4 regions of the Pseudomonas sp. XK-1 genome follow, and region 3 is predicted to be linked to each of the others. Evidence: predicted binding sites of a transcription regulator. Region 3 holds the regulator's gene; each other region holds the start of a gene.
The links. Region 3 encodes FliA, which starts transcription of late flagellar genes. Its sites were predicted from a motif close to CTAAAGTTTNNNNNNNNNNNGCCGNTAA; they were not measured.
Positions count from the first base shown of each region.

Region 1: the regulator FliA is predicted to act here: its motif matches at 1,540-1,567, upstream of WMW70_RS10315 (methyl-accepting chemotaxis protein).
Region 2: the regulator FliA is predicted to act here: its motif matches at 3,325-3,352, upstream of motA (flagellar motor stator protein MotA).
Region 4: the regulator FliA is predicted to act here: its motif matches at 2,586-2,613, upstream of flgM (flagellar biosynthesis anti-sigma factor FlgM).

Region 1 covers NZ_JBBPES010000003.1:422,565-427,612, forward strand. Annotated here, with positions in the region: gene acnA (aconitate hydratase AcnA) at 1-1,460, shown strand, start outside; gene WMW70_RS10315 (methyl-accepting chemotaxis protein) at 1,599-3,164, shown strand; gene WMW70_RS10320 (toll/interleukin-1 receptor domain-containing protein) at 3,501-4,427, shown strand; gene WMW70_RS10325 (RidA family protein) at 4,536-4,940, shown strand.
Region 2 covers NZ_JBBPES010000001.1:499,099-504,146, reverse strand. Annotated here, with positions in the region: gene WMW70_RS02190 (class I SAM-dependent methyltransferase) at 1-121, opposite strand, end outside; gene rsgA (small ribosomal subunit biogenesis GTPase RsgA) at 251-1,282, shown strand; gene motB (flagellar motor protein MotB) at 1,410-2,408, opposite strand; gene motA (flagellar motor stator protein MotA) at 2,417-3,268, opposite strand; gene WMW70_RS02170 (HDOD domain-containing protein) at 3,389-4,903, shown strand; gene WMW70_RS02165 (rhodanese-like domain-containing protein) at 4,949-5,048, shown strand, end outside.
Region 3 covers NZ_JBBPES010000004.1:475,028-480,075, forward strand. Annotated here, with positions in the region: gene WMW70_RS13310 (chemotaxis protein CheA) at 1-1,943, opposite strand, end outside; gene WMW70_RS13315 (protein phosphatase CheZ) at 1,955-2,743, opposite strand; gene WMW70_RS13320 (chemotaxis response regulator CheY) at 2,763-3,137, opposite strand; gene fliA (RNA polymerase sigma factor FliA) at 3,229-3,975, opposite strand; gene fleN (flagellar synthesis regulator FleN) at 3,972-4,802, opposite strand; gene flhF (flagellar biosynthesis protein FlhF) at 4,872-5,048, opposite strand, start outside.
Region 4 covers NZ_JBBPES010000002.1:400,164-405,211, forward strand. Annotated here, with positions in the region: gene cheR (protein-glutamate O-methyltransferase CheR) at 1-701, opposite strand, end outside; gene WMW70_RS07500 (chemotaxis protein CheV) at 746-1,678, opposite strand; gene flgA (flagellar basal body P-ring formation chaperone FlgA) at 1,752-2,510, shown strand; gene flgM (flagellar biosynthesis anti-sigma factor FlgM) at 2,653-2,994, shown strand; gene WMW70_RS07515 (flagella synthesis protein FlgN) at 3,084-3,551, shown strand; gene WMW70_RS07520 (flagellar brake protein) at 3,633-4,382, shown strand; gene WMW70_RS07525 (TIGR04282 family arsenosugar biosynthesis glycosyltransferase) at 4,449-5,048, opposite strand, start outside.

The DNA.
Region 1 (5,048 bases), on a different contig from region 3:
AGTTCGAGTATGAACATGAGGGCGAAACTCATCGGCTGAGCAACGGCGCAGTGGTGATCGCCGCCATCACCTCCTGCACCAACACCTCCAACCCCAGCGTGATGATGGCCGCCGGCCTGCTGGCGAAAAAGGCCATCGAAAAAGGCCTGCAGCGCAGACCCTGGGTCAAGAGCTCCCTGGCCCCCGGTTCCAAGGTGGTGACCGAGTATTTCAACGCCGCCGGCCTGACCCGCTACCTCGACGAACTGGGCTTCAACCTGGTCGGCTACGGCTGCACCACCTGCATCGGCAACTCCGGCCCGCTGCTCGAACCCATCGAAAAGGCCATCCAACTGCACGATCTGTGCGTGGCGTCGGTGCTGTCCGGCAACCGCAACTTCGAGGGCCGCGTGCACCCGCTGGTAAAAACCAACTGGCTGGCCTCGCCGCCCCTGGTGGTGGCCTATGCCCTGGCCGGCAGCGTGCGCCTGGATATCAGCCGGGAAGCCCTGGGCCTGGGCAAGGACGGTCAGCCGGTGTACCTGCGCGATATCTGGCCAAGTCAGGAAGAAATCGCCGCGGCGATTGAGAAGGTCGACACCGCGATGTTCCACAAGGAATACGCCGAGGTGTTCGCCGGCGACGCCCAGTGGCAGGCCATCGAAGTGCCGCAAGCCGCCACCTACGCCTGGCAGGCCGACTCCACCTATATCCAGCATCCGCCGTTCTTCGAAGGCATCGCCGATGCGCCGCCGCATATCGGTGATATCCACAACGCGCGCATCCTCGCCCTGCTTGGCGACTCGGTGACCACCGACCACATCTCCCCGGCCGGCAATATCAAGGCCGACAGCCCGGCCGGGCGCTACCTGCGCGAACAGGGCGTGGAGCCGCTCGACTTCAACTCCTACGGCTCGCGCCGCGGCAACCATGAAGTGATGATGCGCGGCACCTTCGCCAATATCCGCATCAAGAACGAAATGCTCGGCGGTGAGGAAGGCGGCAACACCCTGCACCTGCCCAGCGGCGAGAAGCTGTCGATTTATGACGCCGCCATGCGTTACCAGGCGGCCGGCACCCCGCTGCTGGTGATCGCCGGCAAGGAATACGGCACCGGTTCCAGCCGCGACTGGGCGGCCAAGGGCACCAACCTGCTAGGGGTCAAGGCGGTAATCGCCGAGAGCTTCGAGCGCATCCACCGCTCCAACCTGGTCGGCATGGGCGTGTTGCCGTTGCAGTTCAAGGCCGGGCAGGATCGCAAGGCGCTCAAGCTGACCGGCCACGAAACTCTTAACCTCTACGGCCTGGACGGCGTCGAGCTGCATCCCCATATGAAGCTGATGCTGGAAATAAACCGTGACGACGGCAGCCGCGAAAGCTTCGAAGTGCTGTGCCGCATCGACACCCTCAACGAGGTCGAGTACTTCAAGGCCGGCGGCATCCTCCACTATGTGCTGCGCCAGCTGATCGCCACCGCCTGAACCAGGCCGGGCAGTCAGCAGGCGTCTGCCCGGCGCGTTGCGGCCGATACCAGCTAGAATGCAGCGAACAGTAAAATGATTAAATTTAAGGCTTACGCGGCCGATCAAGTGGTATCGACCTAAGGGACACGTCACCCCATGCGCAATAATCAACCGGTTACCCAACGGGAACGTACCTTCCCGACCCAGCAACGTCTGATCTCCACCACAGACGTCAAAGGCCAGATCACCTACTGCAACGATGCCTTTATCGACATCAGCGGCTTCACCCGTGAAGAGCTGCTGCGTGCGCCGCACAACCTGGTGCGCCACCCCGATGTACCGCCTGCGGTGTTCCAGCATATGTGGGACACCCTGAAAAGCGGGCGGCCGTGGATGGGCATCGTCAAGAACCGCAGCAAGAATGGCGACCATTACTGGGTTAACGCCTACGTCACCCCAATACTGGAAAACAACCAGGTGGTGGGCTACGAGTCCGTGCGGATCAAACCCACAGCCGAACAGGTGCGCCGCGCCGAAGTCCTCTACCAGCGCATCAACACCGGTAAATCGGCCATCCCCAAACGCGACACCTGGTTGCCGGTACTGAAAGACTGGCTGCCCTTTGTCCTGATCAGCCAGATCGGCTTTCTGATCGGCATGTGGCTGGGCCATAGCTGGGGCTTTCTACTCGCCGCCGGCCTGTCCATCCCCCTTGGCCTGATCGGCCTGACCTGGCAGAACCGCGGTATCAAGCGCCTGCTGCAACTGGCCGCACAGTCCACCTCCGACCCGCTGATCGCGCAGATGTACACCGACAGCAGCGGCGTCCAGGCCCGCCTGGAAATGGCCATGCTCAGCCAGGACGCCCGCCTGCGCACCTGCCTGACCCGCCTGCAGGACACCGCCGAACACCTCACCAACCAGGCCAAGCAGGCCGACGCCCTGGCCCACAACAGCTCCGCCGGGTTGGAACGCCAGCGCCAGGAAACCGATCAGGTGGCCACCGCCATCAACGAAATGGCTGCCACCACCCTGGAAGTGGCCAGCAACGTGGCACGCACCGCCATCGCCACCCAGGACGCCAACCGCCTGACCAGCGCCGGCCGCACCATCGCCTCGGAAACCCGCGAAGCCATCCAGCGCCTCTCCGTCTCCGTGGGTGAAACCGGTGAAACCGTCACCCGCCTGGCCCAGGACAGCAACGAAATCGGCGGCGTGGTCGACGTGATCAAAGGCATCGCCGACCAGACCAACCTGCTCGCCCTCAACGCCGCCATCGAGGCGGCGCGTGCCGGCGAAATGGGCCGTGGCTTTGCCGTGGTGGCCGACGAAGTCCGCTCCCTGGCGCAACGCACCGCCGAATCAACCGGGCAGATCCACCAACTGATCGCCAAACTGCAACGCACCGCCGAAGAAGCGGTCATGACCATGGAAATCGGCCGCAAACAGGCCGACGAAGGGGTCGAGCGCGTACAGAAAGCCGACGACGCCCTCGCCGGCATCAGCGAAGCGGTGGCCAATATCACCGACATGGCCAACCAGATCGCCGCCGCCGCCGAGGAACAAAGCGCCGTGGCCGACGAAGTCAACCGCAGCATCACCACCATCGCCCAACTGGCCGACCAGACCGCCGGCGAAGCCCACAGCACCGCCCTGCTCAGCGAAGCCCTCACCGCCACCGCTCAGGGTCAGTATTCCCTGGTGGAACGCTTTAACCGCTAGCCCCAAGTGCGCCGGCCTGCCGGCGCACTCTCTCCCCTCCTTCCAACCGCCTCGCCCACCAGACGACGGCCATTTACCAGCATTCAAGATGGACAGCCCCATCCGCGATGGAATAGCTTCTGGCAAAGCTGCCGGGCAGAACAACTCCGCCCGCAAACGGCTTGCCATCCCCTGTCACGTTGCCCTTAAGCCCTGCCGCCTTTGCGCCGGCCGACCTTAAGCAAAACAAGGGCATAGTCGATGACAAGGAAGTTTATGCGACACGTATCGTGATAGATCGCGATATAGGTGCCGCCTAATTAATTGTTATGTGCACAAGGAAATTCGGTAAAGACTATGAACGTATTAGAAAGAATAGAATTCCTAGATAAAATTGGAACAGAATTACAATCCAGAATGACCTTTGCCGATATTGACACTTATTTTCGTGGGCACGGCGTCCCAACACAAGAAGAATACCCCCACAACAGCAAAAGATCCTACTCGAAAGATATGCTGTCCAAAGTGGACGACGAGTTACTCTTTAAGATTGCCGCAGAACTCAACATTGCAGACGCACCAAACAGCACAACAACCCCAAAAGAAGTTAGCTTCTGGAAGCCTGGGCACTTCCGTCTTTTCCTCAGTCACTTGGCATCATTTAAAGTTCAAACATCGCATCTTCAAACAGCTCTCAGAAAATATGCCATTTCAAGTTTTGTGGCACACGAAGATATAGAGCCAACAAGAGAATGGCAGGATGAGATAGAAGCAGCCCTACAAACAATGGATGCTCTTGCAGCTATTCTTATGCCAGGCTTTCTGGAAAGCAAATGGTGCGATCAAGAAGTGGGTTTCGCAGCTGGTAGAAACTCATTAATTATTCCAATTCGTAAAGGCTTAGACCCATACGGATTTATAGGAAAAATCCAAGGAATACAGGCTCAAAGCAAAACCATAGGAGAAGTAGCAGAGGCTATATTCACCACTCTTGTCAAGTCACCCAAAACCAAAAACAAAATCCTTCATGCTTTATCTGGCGCAATTTCAAACGCCACCACTAGCGAGGAAGGAATTGAGAAAGTTAGCATCCTAAAGTCTCTTAACAACATTCCAACTGAAATATTGGAAAATCTCAAACAGCAAATACTCGACAACAGCCTCCTTATGGAATCGAAAGACTTCCTAGAAAATCTGAATATAATGCTCAGCAAGTTCAATGTTAAGAAAATGCAAACCAAGAACAAAGAGCAAGAAGCCGAGTGGGAAGACCTTCCATTCTAAATATTCGCATGACAATTGGTTCAAACCGTTCGCCTCGCTCACTGGGACGCACTAAAACCCACCCCTTAACCAAACGTTAGGCGCTGGACGTTCGCTTCGGAGATTCGCATGAGCAAGAAGATCATTTCTGTTTGCGAGGCACCGACTCCGGTCGGCCCTTACTCTCAAGGCGTAATTGTGGACGGTTGGATTTGTACGTCTGGACAGGTTGGTCTGGACCCAGCGTCAGGAATGTTGGTAGGGAAGGATGTCGCGGCTCAAGCTGATCAAGCATTACGCAACATTGAAGCCATTTTACGGTCAGGCGGATCCAGCCTTGATCAAGTCTTTCGCGTTACTGTATTCCTGACAGACATGGATGATTTCTCCACCGTTAACGCAGTCTATTCAAGATACTTTCCATCGAACTTCCCCGCTCGTTCGTGCGTGGAGGTGTCGCGCCTACCTCTTGGGGCGCTGATAGAGATTGATGCAATGGCCAAGATACCTAGTGGGCGTCCCGTTTCCGGATAGAGTCACACCTAACAACGTATATGGACTCTCCCCACAAGTAGTGAGTAAAGCTTTGCTTTTGCATCTGTCGCAAGCGCGGTTGCATTCGTATATCCAGCCTGTTTTGGG
Region 2 (5,048 bases), on a different contig from region 3:
TGGGTCGCCAGGCCGACAGCTGCGCGCCCAGATACAACAGCACCGCGACGCCCAGGCATGCCCCCAGTTGCGCCACCAGCGCCAGCAATAGCGGATACCGCCCGGCCAAGTGCCGCACCATCCACCTCTCCCGTCACTGCGCCATGATGGGCCGCAGTTTAGCCCCACTGCGAGCCGAACGGGTCGCCCGTGCTAAACTCGCCAGCGCCTTGAACGCACTTCACCCTCGAAACACTCTCTCGGAAGCCCCATGGCCAAACGCCAACTCAACCGCCGGCAAAACTGGCGTATCGAAAAAATCCAGGGCGAGCGCGCCGCCCGCGCCGCCAAGCGCGAATCCCAGGCCGTGCAGATTCTGGAAGGCGGCGACCTGGGCCCCGAGCAGACCGGCCTGGTTATCGCCCACTTCGGCGTACAGGTCGAAGTCGAGGCGCTGGATGGCGAACTGGCCGGCCAGGTGTTCCGCTGCCACCTGCGCGCCAACCTGCCGACCATGGTCACCGGCGACCAGGTGGTGTGGCGAGCCGGCAACCAGGGCATCGGCGTTATCGTCGCGCAGCTGCCGCGCAGCACCGAACTGTGCCGCCCGGACACCCGTGGCCAGCTCAAGCCGGTGGCGGCCAACGTCGACCTGATCGTGATCGTCTTCGCCCCACTGCCCGAGCCCCACGCCAACCTGATCGACCGCTACCTGGTGGCCGCCGAACACGCCGGCATCCGCCCGCTGCTGCTGCTGAACAAGACCGACCTGCTGGATGAGCAGAACGCCGTGGCACTCAACCGCATGCTCGGCGTTTACCGCGAACTCGGTTATCCGCTGCTGGAAGTGTCCGCTCACGGCGGCGATGGCATGGAGCAGCTGCAACGGCAACTTGATGGCCACGTCAGCGTATTCGTCGGTCAGTCCGGGGTGGGCAAGTCCTCGCTGGTCAACAGTCTGCTGCCTGAGGTGGATACCCGCGTCGGGCCGCTCTCCGAGCTGACCGGCAAAGGCACCCACACCACCACCACCGCACGGCTGTTCCACTTCCCCCGCGGCGGCGAGCTGATCGACTCCCCCGGGATTCGCGAATTCGGCCTGGTGCATGTCAGCCGTGATGATGTCGAAGCCGGCTTTATCGAGTTTCACGACCTGATCGGCCAATGCCGCTTCCGCGACTGCAAACATGATCGCGAACCCGGCTGCGCCCTGCTCAAGGCTCTGGAAGAAGGCCGCGTGCATCCCCAGCGCATGGCCAGCTACCGGCATATTCTGGCCAGCCTGCCGGAAGCCGAGTACTGAGAAAAAATCGCCGGGAGCGATTTTTAACGTCGCACTGCGACGGCCCGCAGGGTGGCCGCCAGGGATGGCAGGCCATCAACATAAAAAGGCCGCGATCGTTCGCGGCCTTATGTGTGTTTCGAGCAGGCTATTCGCCCTGCTGGTCGAGGCGCAGCACGCCGTCCTCGAAGATATTCAGACGCTCGCGCAACTGCTCCGGCTGGACCGGCTCGTCCACCGCGGGCGGCGGCGCGGTGTCGGGCGTGGCAGGCGTATCGGCCGCGTCCCCAGCCGCATCACTCTGCTCACCCTCGATGGCCCGCTGGGCCTTTTTAGTCAGCACCACGATATCGATACGCCGGTTGACCGGGTTGAGCGGATCCTCCCGATCAAATAACGCCGAAGACGCATAGCCCACCACCCGCGCCACCTGGGTTTCGCTGTAGCCACCGGCAATCAGGACGCGCCGCGCCGCATTGGCGCGATCGGCGGACAGCTCCCAGTTGCCATAACCGCCGCGCCCGACAAAGGGCTGTGCATCGGTATGACCACTGACACTGATCTTGTTCGGCACCTCGGCGATGGTGTCGGTAAGGGCCAGCAGGATGTCCTCGAAATAGGGTTGCAGGCTCGCACTGCCGGAGGCGAACATCGGCCGATTCTCGGCATCCATGATCTGGATGCGCAGACCGTCCTGGGTGATTTCGAACAGTATCTGGTCCTTGAAGCGCTGCAACTGCGGGTTCTCGTCGACCTTGTTCTGCAACTCCTGCAGCAGCAGTTCGAGGCGCTCGCGCTCGACTTCTTCGGCTATCGACTCAGCCTGCTCCAGGTCGACTTCCGCATCAGCCTCCTCTGCCGCGTCCTGCTCTTGCTGATTGAGGGTACGGTCGGGGGCCGGCGTCGGCGAGCCGCCGAGGTCGATCACATAGGGGCTGGCGCTTTCGGAAAAGCCGATAGGGTCCTTGAAATAGCCCGAGATCAGCTTCTTCTGCTCCGGCGTGGCCACCGACATCAGCCACATCACAAGAAAGAACGCCATCATCGCCGTGGCGAAGTCGGCAAAAGCGATCTTCCAGGCACCGCCATGATGGCCACCGGCAACCTTCTTGACCCGCTTGACGATAATCGGCTGATTGTTTTCCATGCTTGGCTTTAGCTCCCGCGCATGGCCTGTTCAAGCTCGATAAAGCTTGGGCGGTGCGCCGGGTACAGCACCTTACGCGCGAATTCCACCGCCAGCGAAGGCGGCATGCCGGAAGCCGAAGCCACCAGACCAGCCTTGATCGCCTCGTAGACGTTCAGCTCTTCCTTGGCATCGTGCTCCAGAGCGGCCGAGAGGGGACCGAAGAAACCGTAGGAGGCCAGAATCCCGAGGAAGGTACCGACCAGAGCAGTGCCGACCTTCTCGCCGATTTCGGCGTTGGCCGCCTCGGCGAGAATCGACATGGTGATCACGATGCCCAGCACCGCAGCAACGATACCCATGGCCGGCATGCCGTCGGCCACCTTGGCCACAGCATGCGAAGGGTGTTCGAGGTCTTCCTTGAGGCTGGCGATTTCCATGTCGAACAGACCCTCCAGCTCATGGGGAGCCATATTGCCGGACGACATGATGCGCAGGTAATCGCAGATAAAAGCGGTCATCCGCTCGTCCTTGAGGATGCCCGGGTACTTGCTGAAAATCGGACTGGCCGCAGGGTCTTCGACATCCGCCTCGATGGCCATCATGCCTTCGCGGCGACTCTTGTTGAGGATCTCGTAGATCAGCTTCAGCACATCGAGGTAGTAGGCATGGGTAAAGCGCGAGCTGAACATGCTCAGCGACTTCTTGGCCACATGCACAAAGGCGCTGCCCGGGTTGGCCTGGAGAAAGGCCCCCAGCGCCGCACCGCCGATGATCAAGACTTCGAAGGGGTGCACCAGGGCCATAAACTGGCCGCCGGAGAGCATAAAGCCGCCCAGCACACTGGCGAGCACAACGATGATGCCGATGATTTTTACCATAGAGAAAACATGCCAAAGCCAAGGGGAGACGGGGTCGGAAAAAACAACCCTTCTATTTATCGGAAGATTTGCGCGAGACTATAGCCAGTTAAGGTCAAAAGCCAGCCTGGCTCAACCCGAATGCCCACACCATTACCGCCCCCGCGCACCCTCCCGAACTGGCTAAAGCTGCTGGACGGGCAGTTGTTGCCCGTGTCCAGCGAAAGCCAGCAACGCTTGCGCCGTGGCCTGGCCGACAGCAACAGTTCGATACGCGAGATTGCCGAACTGATGCAGCATTGCCCGGCACTGGCGCTCAGCGTGTTGCGCGAGGCCAACCGCCCGGGCGCGACCCGCAAGGAGCCTACGGAAAGCCTGGAAGGGGCGATCAGCCGCCTGGGCCTGAAACGCACGGAAACACTCCTGGAGCAGCAACCGGCCCTGGCCGAGCAGGAGCTGCCCAAGGCCCTGCGGCAAATCCAGCTGATCAGCCTGCATGCGAGCCAGCAGGCCAATGGCCTGTTTGCCGGTCGCCTGGCCCGCCTGTGGCAAGAAGTACACTGGGGTAGCCTGCTGTTCCTGGCCCCGATCTGGGCACTGCTGGCGGCTCACCCCGAGCTGTTCGAAGTCTGGGAACAACGCGTGCTGGTCAAGGGCGAGCCGGCGGCGCGAGTCGAACAAGACGTCCTCGGAATGCCCCTGCTGCAACTCTGCCTGGCCCTGAGCGAGCGCTGGCGCTTGCCCGAGTGGATCATCCAGGGCTACCACCTGCTGCTCAACGACCGCCGCCTGCTGGTCAAGGCCCTGCATATCGCCCGTAACAACGAACATCCGCTGCAACAGCAGCAATGCCTGGACGCGGACAATAACCTGCAGCGCTGGCTGTCCCACCCCGCCAACAGCATTCTGCTGGCCAACGGCATGGCCCTCTCAGCCCATTACGCCTGGAACGGCCAGCACAGCCTGCGCTGGCAACGCCTCGCCGGCCTGTTTCTCCAGCTGCCCCTGGCCGATGTGCAGCAGGCCCTGCACCAGCAGGCCGTAAACAGCGCACGCCAGCACTCGCACAGCGGCCTGTGGCACCCGGCCGAGGCGCTACTCTGGCCCTGGCAGGCGCGCCATCTGCAGGCCATCGTCGAGCCGGCCAAGACTCCGCCGCCCAGCGCCTGGCGTCAACATTGTGCCCAGCTGCTGGCCCAGCCCAGCCCATTCAGCAACGTGCTGCAGCTCACTGCCTGCGCCAACCAGGCGCTGCAGGCCTGCGGCATGCAACGCCTGTTAATACTCCTGAGCGACCGCAACCACAGCCGTCTGATGGTGCAACAACACAGCGGCCTGGACCCGGCGGCCGGAGCGCTGAGCCTCGACCCGCAACAGAGCCAGGTCCTGCGTCGCCTGCTCAGCGCTCCGGCACAGCTGCGCCTGAGCCCCGCCAACGTCGCGCAGTTCTCGGCACTGCTGCCCGGCTCGCTGAAAAGCCTGTTCCCCAGCGAACACCTGCTGATCCGCTCGATCGCCAGCAATAACCGCGTGGTCATGCTGGTGTTCGCCGACCAGAATGGCCGCCCCCTCAGCGACGGCCTGGTACAGGGCTTCGGCAAAACCGTGCAATGCATTGAGCGCGCCCTGACCAGCTTTGCCAACCGCGCACGCTAGGCTTTCCGCTACAATCTGTCCCTTTCCCGTCCAAAGAGGCCCGGCATGACCGCCTTCGCTGAGTTGCCCCTGCTGATCGAACCCGCCCAACTGGCCAGCCGCCTGGATGCACCCGAGCTGATCCTGGTCGATTTGACCAGCGGCG
Region 3 (5,048 bases):
GCACTGCCGATCAGCCAGCGCTTGAGGTAGAACAACGGTAGCGCCTTGTCGCGCACGATCACCACCTCCTGGCCGTCGACCACATTGGTGCGCGACAGGTCGAGGTGGAAGATTTCGTTGACGTTGACCAGCGGGAAGGCGAAGGCCTGGTTGCCCAGCATCACCATCAGGGTCGGCATGATCGCCAGGGTCAGCGGCACCTTGATCACGATCTTCGAGCCCTGGCCCTTGACCGAGAACACGTTGACCGTGCCGTTGAGCTGGGAAATCTTGGTTTTCACCACGTCCATGCCCACCCCACGACCGGACACGTCTGAGATCTCGGTCTTGGTCGAAAAGCCTGGGGCGAAAATCAGGTTGTAGCATTCGAATTCGTTGAGGCGGTCGGCCGCATCCTTGTCCAGCAGGCCTTTTTCCACGGCCTTGGCGCGCAGCTGATCGGCATCCATACCCTTGCCGTCGTCGGAGATCGACAGCAGGATATGGTCGCCCTCCTGCTCGGCCGAGAGCACCACCTTGCCGCCGCGCAGCTTGCCCGAAGCCTCGCGCTCCTCCGGCATCTCGATACCATGATCGACCGCGTTGCGCACCAAGTGGACCAGCGGATCGGCCAGGGCCTCGACCAGGTTCTTGTCCAGGTCGGTTTCTTCGCCGACCAGCTCCAGGTTGATCTCTTTCTTGAGCTGGCGCGCCAGGTCGCGAACCAGGCGCGGGAAGCGCCCGAAGACCTTCTTGATCGGCTGCATACGGGTTTTCATAACCGCGGTCTGCAGGTCTGCGGTCACCACGTCGAGGTTGGATACGGCCTTGGACATGGCCTCGTCGGCGCTGTTGGAGCCCAGGCGCACCAGGCGGTTACGCACCAGCACCAGTTCGCCGACCATGTTCATGATTTCGTCCAGGCGCGCGGTATCGACCCTGACCGTGGTTTCCGCCTCGCTGGGCGGCGCAGCCTTCTCCGCGGCCGGGGCGGCCGCAGCCTTGACCGGCTCGGGTTTGGCCACAGGTTTCGCTGCGGGTTTGGCCACCGGCTTGGCGGGCTCTACGGGTTTCGCCGCGGCGGCCGCAGGCGGGGCACTGATGGCTTCGGGCTCGACAAACTTGCCTTTGCCGTGCAGCTGATCGAGCAGCGCCTCGAACTCGTCATCGGTGATTTCGTCACCGCCGGATGCCGCAGCAGGAGCGGCGGGAGTCGCCTTGGCCGCTGGTTCCGCGGCTGGTGGCGCAAACTGGCCCTTGCCATGCAACTGATCAAGCAGGGACTCGAATTCGTCGTCGGTGATTTCATCAGTGCCGGATGCCGCAGCAGCGGCAGGTGCCGCCACACTGGCGGGCTCGGTGGCCGCGAACTGGCCCTTGCCATGCAGCTGATCGAGCAAGGACTCGAATTCATCGTCGGTGATTTCATCGCCGCTGGCGGCCGCAGTTGCCTGGGCCGGAGCTTCATCCAGGGCACCGAGTAGCTGTTCGAACTCGCTATCGGTGATATCGGCACCGCCCGCTAAAGGCTCTGGCTGTGCCGCGGGCGCTTCAGCAACTGGCGCAGCGGCTCCCGCTGGTTCGGCCAGGCGCGCCAGGGCAGCCAAAAGCTCGGGTGTGGCCGGGGTCAGGTCGGTGCGTTCACGCACCTCGGTAAACATGCTGTTGACGGCATCCAGTGCTTCCAGCACCACATCCATCAGCGCCGAGTCGACGCGTCGTTCACCCTTGCGCAGGATGTCGAAGACGTTTTCTGCGATATGGCAGCATTCCACCAGCTCATTGAGCTGGAGAAAACCGGCACCACCTTTGACGGTATGGAACCCGCGAAAAATAGCGTTGAGCAGATTCATGTCATCCGGCCGACTTTCCAGCTCTACAAGCTGCTCGGACAGTAGTTCAAGAATCTCGCCGGCCTCTACCAGGAAGTCCTGGAGGATTTCTTCATCGGCGCCGAAGCTCATAAGACGTGCTCCTAAAATCCCAGGCTGGAAAGCAGGTCGTCGACATCATCCTGATTAGATGCGACGTCTTCACGCTTATCGGCATGAATCTGCGGACCTTCACCGTGGGAAGGCTCTTTTTGTTGTTCTTGTTCGGCGCGCAGCAGTTCGTGGTTGTGCTCGATGCCGGCAATCTGATCGACCTGACTGGCCATCAGCACCAGCTTGAGCAGGTTGCTTTCAACTTCGGTAACCAGTTGCGTCACCCGCTTGATCACCTGACCGGTGAGGTCCTGATAGTCCTGGGCCAGCAAAATGTCGTTGAGATGGCCAGACAGCTTGCTGCCGTCGCGCTCGCTGCGGGCAAGAAACAGTTCGACGCGCTTGGCCAGCTCGCGAAAGCCATCGGCGCTCATCTCGCGGCGCATAAAACGCCCCCAGTCGGCACTCAGGCTCTGCGCTTCGGCGCTGAGGTCATTGACCAGCGGGGCACTCTGCTCGACCAGGTCCATGGTGCGATTGGCCGCTTTCTCGGTCATCGTCACCACATAGTTGAGGCGTTCGGTGGCATCGGTGATTTGTGAAACTTCGGTGGCATGGGGGACGCGCGGATCAAGCTGAAAATTGACAATCGCGTTGTGCAGTTCGCGGGTCAGCTTGCCGACCTCGTGATACAGGCCGCGATCACGCGCCTTATTCAGTTCATGGATCAGCTGTACAGCTTCGCCGAAATTGCCTTGCTCCAGGCTCTCAACCAACTGGCGAGCGCTTAGCTTCAGAGTCGACTCGAGGTCGCTCTGAGGGGAATCTTTATGTTCCATAGTACCCTCGCGGCAAACATCAGCCGTTGACCCGCTCGAAGATCTTTTCAATCTTCTCTTTAAGCACCTGAGCGGTGAACGGCTTGACCACATAACCGTTCACCCCCGCCTGCGCAGCCTCGATGATCTGATCGCGCTTGGCTTCTGCCGTGACCATCAGCACCGGCAAGGTTTTCAGGCGCTCATCGGCACGCACCGCACGCAACAGGTCGATCCCGGTCATGCCTGGCATATTCCAGTCAGTCACCAGGAAGTCGAAACTGCCGCTCTGCAGCATGGGCAAGGCGGTGGTGCCGTCATCGGCTTCCGCGGTATTGGTGAACCCCAAATCACGCAGGAGGTTCTTGATGATCCGGCGCATCGTTGAAAAGTCATCAACGATGAGGATTTTCATATTTTTGTCCAAGTCGACCTCCGTACAGTCCAAACGCAGCCAGCACCTGGCTACGCCTTTAATCATGAAACCGGCCTGCTGATTTAACTGCCTAGTTCGCGCGCCATTCGCCAAGCCGTGCCCGCAACCGTGCGGCGCACTGGCTGTGGAGCTGGCTGACGCGGGACTCGCTAACCCCCAGTACCGCGCCGATCTCCTTAAGATTCAATTCTTCGTCGTAATACAACGCCAACACCAACCGCTCGCGCTCCGGCAGGCCGGCAATGGCGTCGGCCAGCGCCGCCTGAAAGCGTTCGTCTTCCAGATCGCGGGAGGGTTCGAGGTGGTGGCCGGCAAGATCCTCGCGCAGCCCACCGTGCTCGCCATCCTGCAACAGGTCGTCGAAGCTGAACAAGCGGCTGCCCAAAGTGTCGCCAAGAATGCCGTAGTAATCCTCGAGACTCAATTGGAGTTCGGCCGCAACCTCTTGATCTTTAGCGTCTCGACCGGTTCTGGCCTCAATTACCCGAATGGCGTCGCTGACCATGCGGCTGTTTCGATGCACCGAACGGGGGGCCCAGTCACCTTTGCGCACCTCGTCGAGCATCGAACCGCGTATGCGGATGCCGGCGAATGTCTCGAAACTGGCACCTTTGCTGGAATCGTATTTTTTTGACGCTTCGAGCAGACCGATCATTCCGGCCTGAATCAGATCGTCCACCTGGATATTGGCCGGCAGACGCGCCAACAGGTGGTAAGCAATGCGTTTGACCAGGGGCGCATAGCGCTCGATCAACTGGTGCTGGGAGTCCTGCGCCTGCGCTTTGCTGTACATACGGAGTCCAGAGGCTGCTGTCATATGGCCGGGTCCGCAACCGGTTGCTGCACCAGACGCTCGACGAAAAACTCCAGATGACCGCGCGGGTTGGCCGGTAGCGGCCAGGCATCGACCTTCTGGGCTATCGCCTTGAACGCCAGCGCACATTTAGAGCGCGGGAAGGCTTCATAAACCGCGCGCTGTTTCTGCACGGCCTTGCGCACCGACTCGTCGTAAGGCACGGCACCTACATACTGCAGGGCGACGTCGAGAAAACGATCGGTGACCTTGGTCAGCTTAGCAAACAGATTGCGACCTTCCTGCGGACTGTGGGCCATATTGGCCAGGACGCGGAAGCGGTTCATGCCGTGGTCGCGGTTAAGCAGCTTGATCAGGGCATAGGCATCGGTGATCGAGGTGGGCTCATCGCACACCACCACCAGCACTTCCTGGGCCGCGCGCACGAAGCTGACCACACCATCACCGATCCCGGCGGCGGTGTCGATAATTAGCACGTCGAGGTTGTCGCTGATATCGCTGAACGCCTGAATCAGCCCGGCGTGCTGCATAGGCGACAGCTGCACCATGCTCTGGATACCGGACGCCGCCGGCACGATGCGGATGCCCCCCGGGCCCTGCAGCAGGACCTCGCGCAACTCGCACTCGCCGCTGATGACATCTTCCAGGGTGCGCTTGGCGCTCAGCCCCAGCAGTACGTCGACGTTGGCCAGGCCCAGGTCGGCGTCCATCAGCATCACCCGGCGGCCGAGGTCGGCCAGGGCCAAAGCCAGATTCACCGACACATTGGTCTTACCGACGCCACCTTTGCCGCCGGTTACAGCAATCACCTGTACGGGATGCATGCCCATGTTATCTACACACCTGTTGTCTAACTTCGACCGCAGCCATGTGGCTGGCTGTGCTCTATTGATTAATGCTCAACTCGCGCGGCGCGCTGGCTGCTGATAGAGGCCGGCAAACATCTCGGCCATCGTATCCTCGCTGGGGTCCTGGGTGGCCTGCAGCCCCACTGCGCGGCTCACCAGCTGATGGCTGCGCGGCACATGCAGATCGTCCGGGATCCGCGGTCCATCGGTCAGATAGGCTACCGGTAG
Region 4 (5,048 bases), on a different contig from region 3:
GTAAGGATGTCCTTCTTCACCTCGGCCGAGAAATAGATCAGCACGTTGCGGCAGAACACCACATCGAACTTGCCGAGACTGGCATAGCTGTCGAGCAGGTTGAGCGGGCGGAATTCTATGCGGCTGCGAATCGCCGGTTTGATCACCCAGCGGCCCGGGCCCTTGGGGTCGAAGTAGCGTTGCAGGCGTTCCTGGGACAGGCCACGGCCCATTGCCAGGCTGTCGTATTCGCCGGACTTGCAGTTGGCCAGCATGGTCGGCGACAGGTCGGTGGCGACAATCTGCACGCCGGCCTTGAGTTGACCGATATTGGTTTTCTCGAACTCATCGATGCTCATCGACAGCGAATAGGGCTCCTGCCCCGAGGAGCAGGCGGCGGACCAGATACGAATGCGCTGGCCAGGGCTGGCCTTGATCATCTCCGGCAGCACCCGGTTCTTCAGCACCTCGAAAGGATAGGTATCGCGAAACCACAGGGTTTCGTTGGTGGTCATGGCATCCACCACCTGCTCGCGCAGCCCGCTGCGCGGCTGGGTTTGCATGCGTTGCACCAGCTCCCCGAGAGTCTTGATGCTGTTCTGTTCCATCAGCTTGTTGAGCCGGCTGGAAACCAGATACTGCTTGTTGGTACCCAGCAGGATGCCACAGGCTTTTTCCAGAAAAATCCGGAACTGCTCGAAATCCAAATTACCTGTAGACACTCGCGAGGCCTCGACGATCATGTTGTTCACTGAGGACAAAGCCCTCAGTCCCCTGCCGTAAGATTGATGCGTTCAACCACCCGCGCCGCCAGATCGTCAGGGCGGAACTTGGCGAGAAAGTCATCTGCGCCAACCTTCTTAACCATGGCCTGGTTGAACACACCGGAAAGCGAAGTATGCAGGATGATGTGCAGCTTTTGCATGCGTGGATCGGCGCGGATCTCCGCGGTCAGGGTATAGCCGTCCATCTCGGGCATCTCGATGTCGGAAATCAGCATCAGGAATTCCTCTTCCGGCTTGCGCCCCTCCTCGACCATGGCCTTCAGATAATCCAGCGCCTGGCGGCCATCGTTGAGTGCCACCACCTCCACACCCACCGTTTCCAGACAGCGGGTCACCTGCTTGCGCGCCACCGAGGAATCGTCGCAGGTCAGCACCCGCTTGTTGACTGCACGGGCCTGGGTCCGCGCATCGAGCACGCCCTCGGAGATCACTTCGGAAGTAGGCGCAACTTCGGCGAGCACCTTCTCGACATCAATGATCTCGACCATCTTGTCGTCCAGCTGGGTCACCGCCGTCAGGTAGTGATCGCGCCCCGTGCCCTTGGGTGGCGGATGAATCGCCTCCCAGTTCATGTTGACGATGCGTTCGACCGACTGCACCAGAAAGCCCTGAACCTTGGTGTTGTACTCGGTGATGATCACGAAACTGCTGCCGATGTTCTCCAGCGGAGCGCTACCAGTGGCCATGGACAGGTCGAGGATGGGAATGGTGCCGCCACGGATATTGGCCACACCGCGAACCACCGGGCTGGATTTGGGCATGATGGTGAGTTTCGGGCACTGCAGCACCTCTTTCACCTTGAACACATTGATCCCGTACAACTGATTGCCATTAAGACGAAACAGCAACAGTTCCAAACGATTCTGCCCAACCAACTGAGTTCGCTGGTTAACCGAATCCATCACACCGGCCATACCCAAACTCCTTATTTGAGTAACAGGTTTTTGTCAGCGTAGCAGGCGGCACGCGCCTTGCTACCAAACGCATATGAACACAGAAACGACAACTATCCGACACTTACTGGCAGACTGCCGCCACTGGCTGGCAGTTTTACCTGCTTTGCTGGCGCTCGGCTATGGCCCCCTGGTTTCGGCGGAGGCCATGCGTACCGATGACCTTATCGGCGCAAGCGAGACCTTTCTTGAGCAGGAAGTGGGCGATTATCTTCAGCGTAGCAACATAGCCGGCCGCCACGAGATCCAGATTAACCGGCTCGACCCGCGGCTGCGCCTGCCGCTGTGCGATCAGGACCTGAGCACCAGCCTGGAAAGCCCGGCCCAGCCCATAGGTCGCGTGACCCTGCGGGTGCGCTGCGATGGCAGTTCGCCCTGGACGGTATTCGTCCCCGGACAGGTGCGCCTGTACCGCGAAGTCGTCACCGCCAACCGCCCGCTCAAGCGCGACAATGTCGTGACGGAAATGGACGTCGGCCTGGCCGAGCGCGATGTCGGCCTGCTCAACCAGGGCTATCTGACCAGTTTGCAGCAGGCTATTGGCAAAAAATTGACGCGAGCCTTGCTGCCCGATCAGGTGTTGGCCCCCGTGCACGTTGAGCAGGCCGAGGTTATCCGCAAGGGCGACCAGGTAGTGATCAGCGCCCACAGCGGCGGTATCAGCGTGCGCATGCCCGGTGAAGCCCTGTCGGACGGGGCTCTGGGTAAACAGATCAGTGTGCGCAACCAGCGCTCAAAACGAGTGGTCAAGGCCCGGGTCACAGGGCCCGGACAGGTTGAAGTGGCCATGTAGGCATGATTCTTGTTTAGACTAGGCCTAACGATTTTCCACAAGGTGTTTTAGACTCATGCCTGACGCGGATTTTTCCTAAAGTTTTATTGGCGAGCGCCGATAAGCAAGGCAAGCGTCCAAACACTGTTCGAGGTTTTGCACCATGGTCATCGACTTTAACCGGCCCAATAATGCCACCACCCCCGCCAATTCGGGGCGTGCCGGCAGTGCCCAGTCTGGTGGACAGAGTGAAGCCATCACGGCCAAGCAGAACACCAACGTACCCGCACCCGCCGAGCAGGCTCAGGCCAGCAAAAGCGGTGAATCGGTGCAGCTCAGCCGCGAAGCACAGCAGCTGCAGAAGATCAGCGAGAAGCTGCGCGACCAGCCGACTGTCGACAATGAGCGCGTCGCCCAGCTTAAGCAGGCCATTGCCGACGGCAGTTATCAGGTCGACAGCCAGCGTGTGGCCAGCAAGCTGCTGAATTTCGAATCCCAGCGTTAGCCCCAGGGCTGCGCTGGGGGTAATGGTCGCCCGCCTGATCATCGACGGCCCTGGTGCCTCGTGTGATCCGCTACCCCCAAGAGCCCGCCATGCACGACATCACCCTGCTTGAGCTGTTCACCGACGATATCGGCACCGCCGAACGTTTACTTGAATTGATCGATCACGAATTCCAGGCCCTCGGCGAGCGCGATCTACCGCGCCTGCAGACCCTGCTGACGGAAAAGCAACCGCTGCTCAGCCTCCTCGAAGAGCACGGCCGCACCCGCAGCCAGCTGCTGCTTGACGCCCACCTCAGCGCCGACCGCGTCGGCCTGCAGGCGCTGGCCGCACAATCCAGCCAGGGCGCGCTGCTCCTCGAGCGCGGCGACCGGCTAAGCGATCTGCTCGAGCGCTGCCAGCAGGCCAACCTGCGCAATGGCCGCCTGATCCGCGCCAACCAGGCGTCAACCAGCAGCATGCTGGGCATCCTGCGCGGCAACGAAACCCCCAGCCTCTATGACAGCCGCGGCGCTGCGTCTAGAATTGGCCAACAGCGCCCTCTAAGCCAGGCCTGATACCTATAACAAAGCACAAGGACATGCTGCCAAATTGACAGTATGCTGGTGCTCAAGCTTTTGCTCGGAGAGTCACGGACCGTGTCCAATCCTTTTAATCAGGAAGAGGGCCCGCAACCACCCAAGGTGCTCAAGGCACCCGTGGAAATAGTTGCCAACCTGCGCCTACTGCAACAGAACCACGACCCACTGATCATCACCTTTCACGAACGCAACCAACGCTTCCAGAGCTATGTGATCGAGGTCGATCGCGACAAGCAGTTTGTGATTCTGGATGAAATGATTCCACGCGATGGCGAACGCTTTCTGCTCAGCGGTGAGGCATTTCGCATCGAAGCCTTCCACGAAGGCGTGCGCGTGGCCTGGGAGTGCGAACAGGATGTGCGTATCACCGAGCATGAAGGGGCCCGCTGCTATCTCAGCCCGCTGCCTAGCGAGGTGCTCTACCACCAGCGGCGCAGCGCCTTCAGAGCACCGCTCAAGCAGACCGAACTGATCAAGGTCGAACTGGCCGGCGGCAAGCTGCGCACTGCCCTGGCCGGACAACTGCTGGATATTTCCGCAACCGGCTGCAAAGTGCGCATACCCGGTAATGTCACCAGCAGCCTGCAGAGCGGCCAGGTCTACGAGCGCTTTACCCTGCAGTTTCCCTTTGGTGCCATGACCATGGCCCTGGAGCTACGCCACGCCCAGTATGAAGAAAAGCTCGATATCACCTTTATTGGCGCACGCTTCCATCGCATGAGCGGGCTCGAACAGCGCCAGGTCGAACGCTTTGTCTACCAGCTGCAACGCGAGGCAAGGCGCTTCGAAAGCGATGGGTTGTTCTAGGCGTCTGCCGGATTTAACGCTGTCCGACTGCAGGAAAGCCCCCCCCACCACCCGAGGCAACGCCTGCTAGATCTTGATGCCCAGCGCCGCCAGGCGCGGCAGATCTTCGGGACGGTCGACGTCCCACAGGGTCGGCAGCAGGTGATGGCTCCAGTCCAATTGCAACAAGCGCTCCTGAGTCATCGACAGCACCTGCTCCGTGCCCCAGGGCATTTCGCTGAACAGCGATGAGGTGATGCGGCGCAACCCCAGCAGCACATAGCCGCCATCCTCTGCCGGACCGATGACCACCGACTGGTTCTGCAGGGCCGCGCAGGCACTGCCCAGGTAATCGCCATCCAGCGCAGGGCAGTCATTGCCGATAAGGATCACCCCGTCGCTTCCCGCGAGCCCTAGGGTGGCGATGCGCCGCATGCGCTCACCGAGATCTCCGGCGGGCTGCTCGACCAGGGTCCAGCCCAACTTCTCAGCCAAGACCTGCAGGTGCTTATCCGCCTCATCGTCAAGCCACAGAAAGCGCTCGCTGAAGCCCTCCCCGGGCAGTTGCAGGGCGCGCTCCAGCAGCAGCCGCTGCAGATCGCACGCCCCTTCCCTGCCCAGCGCCGGGATCAGACGCGTCTTCACCCGCCCAGGTACGGGCGCGCGCGCCAGCATGTGCAGGGAAAT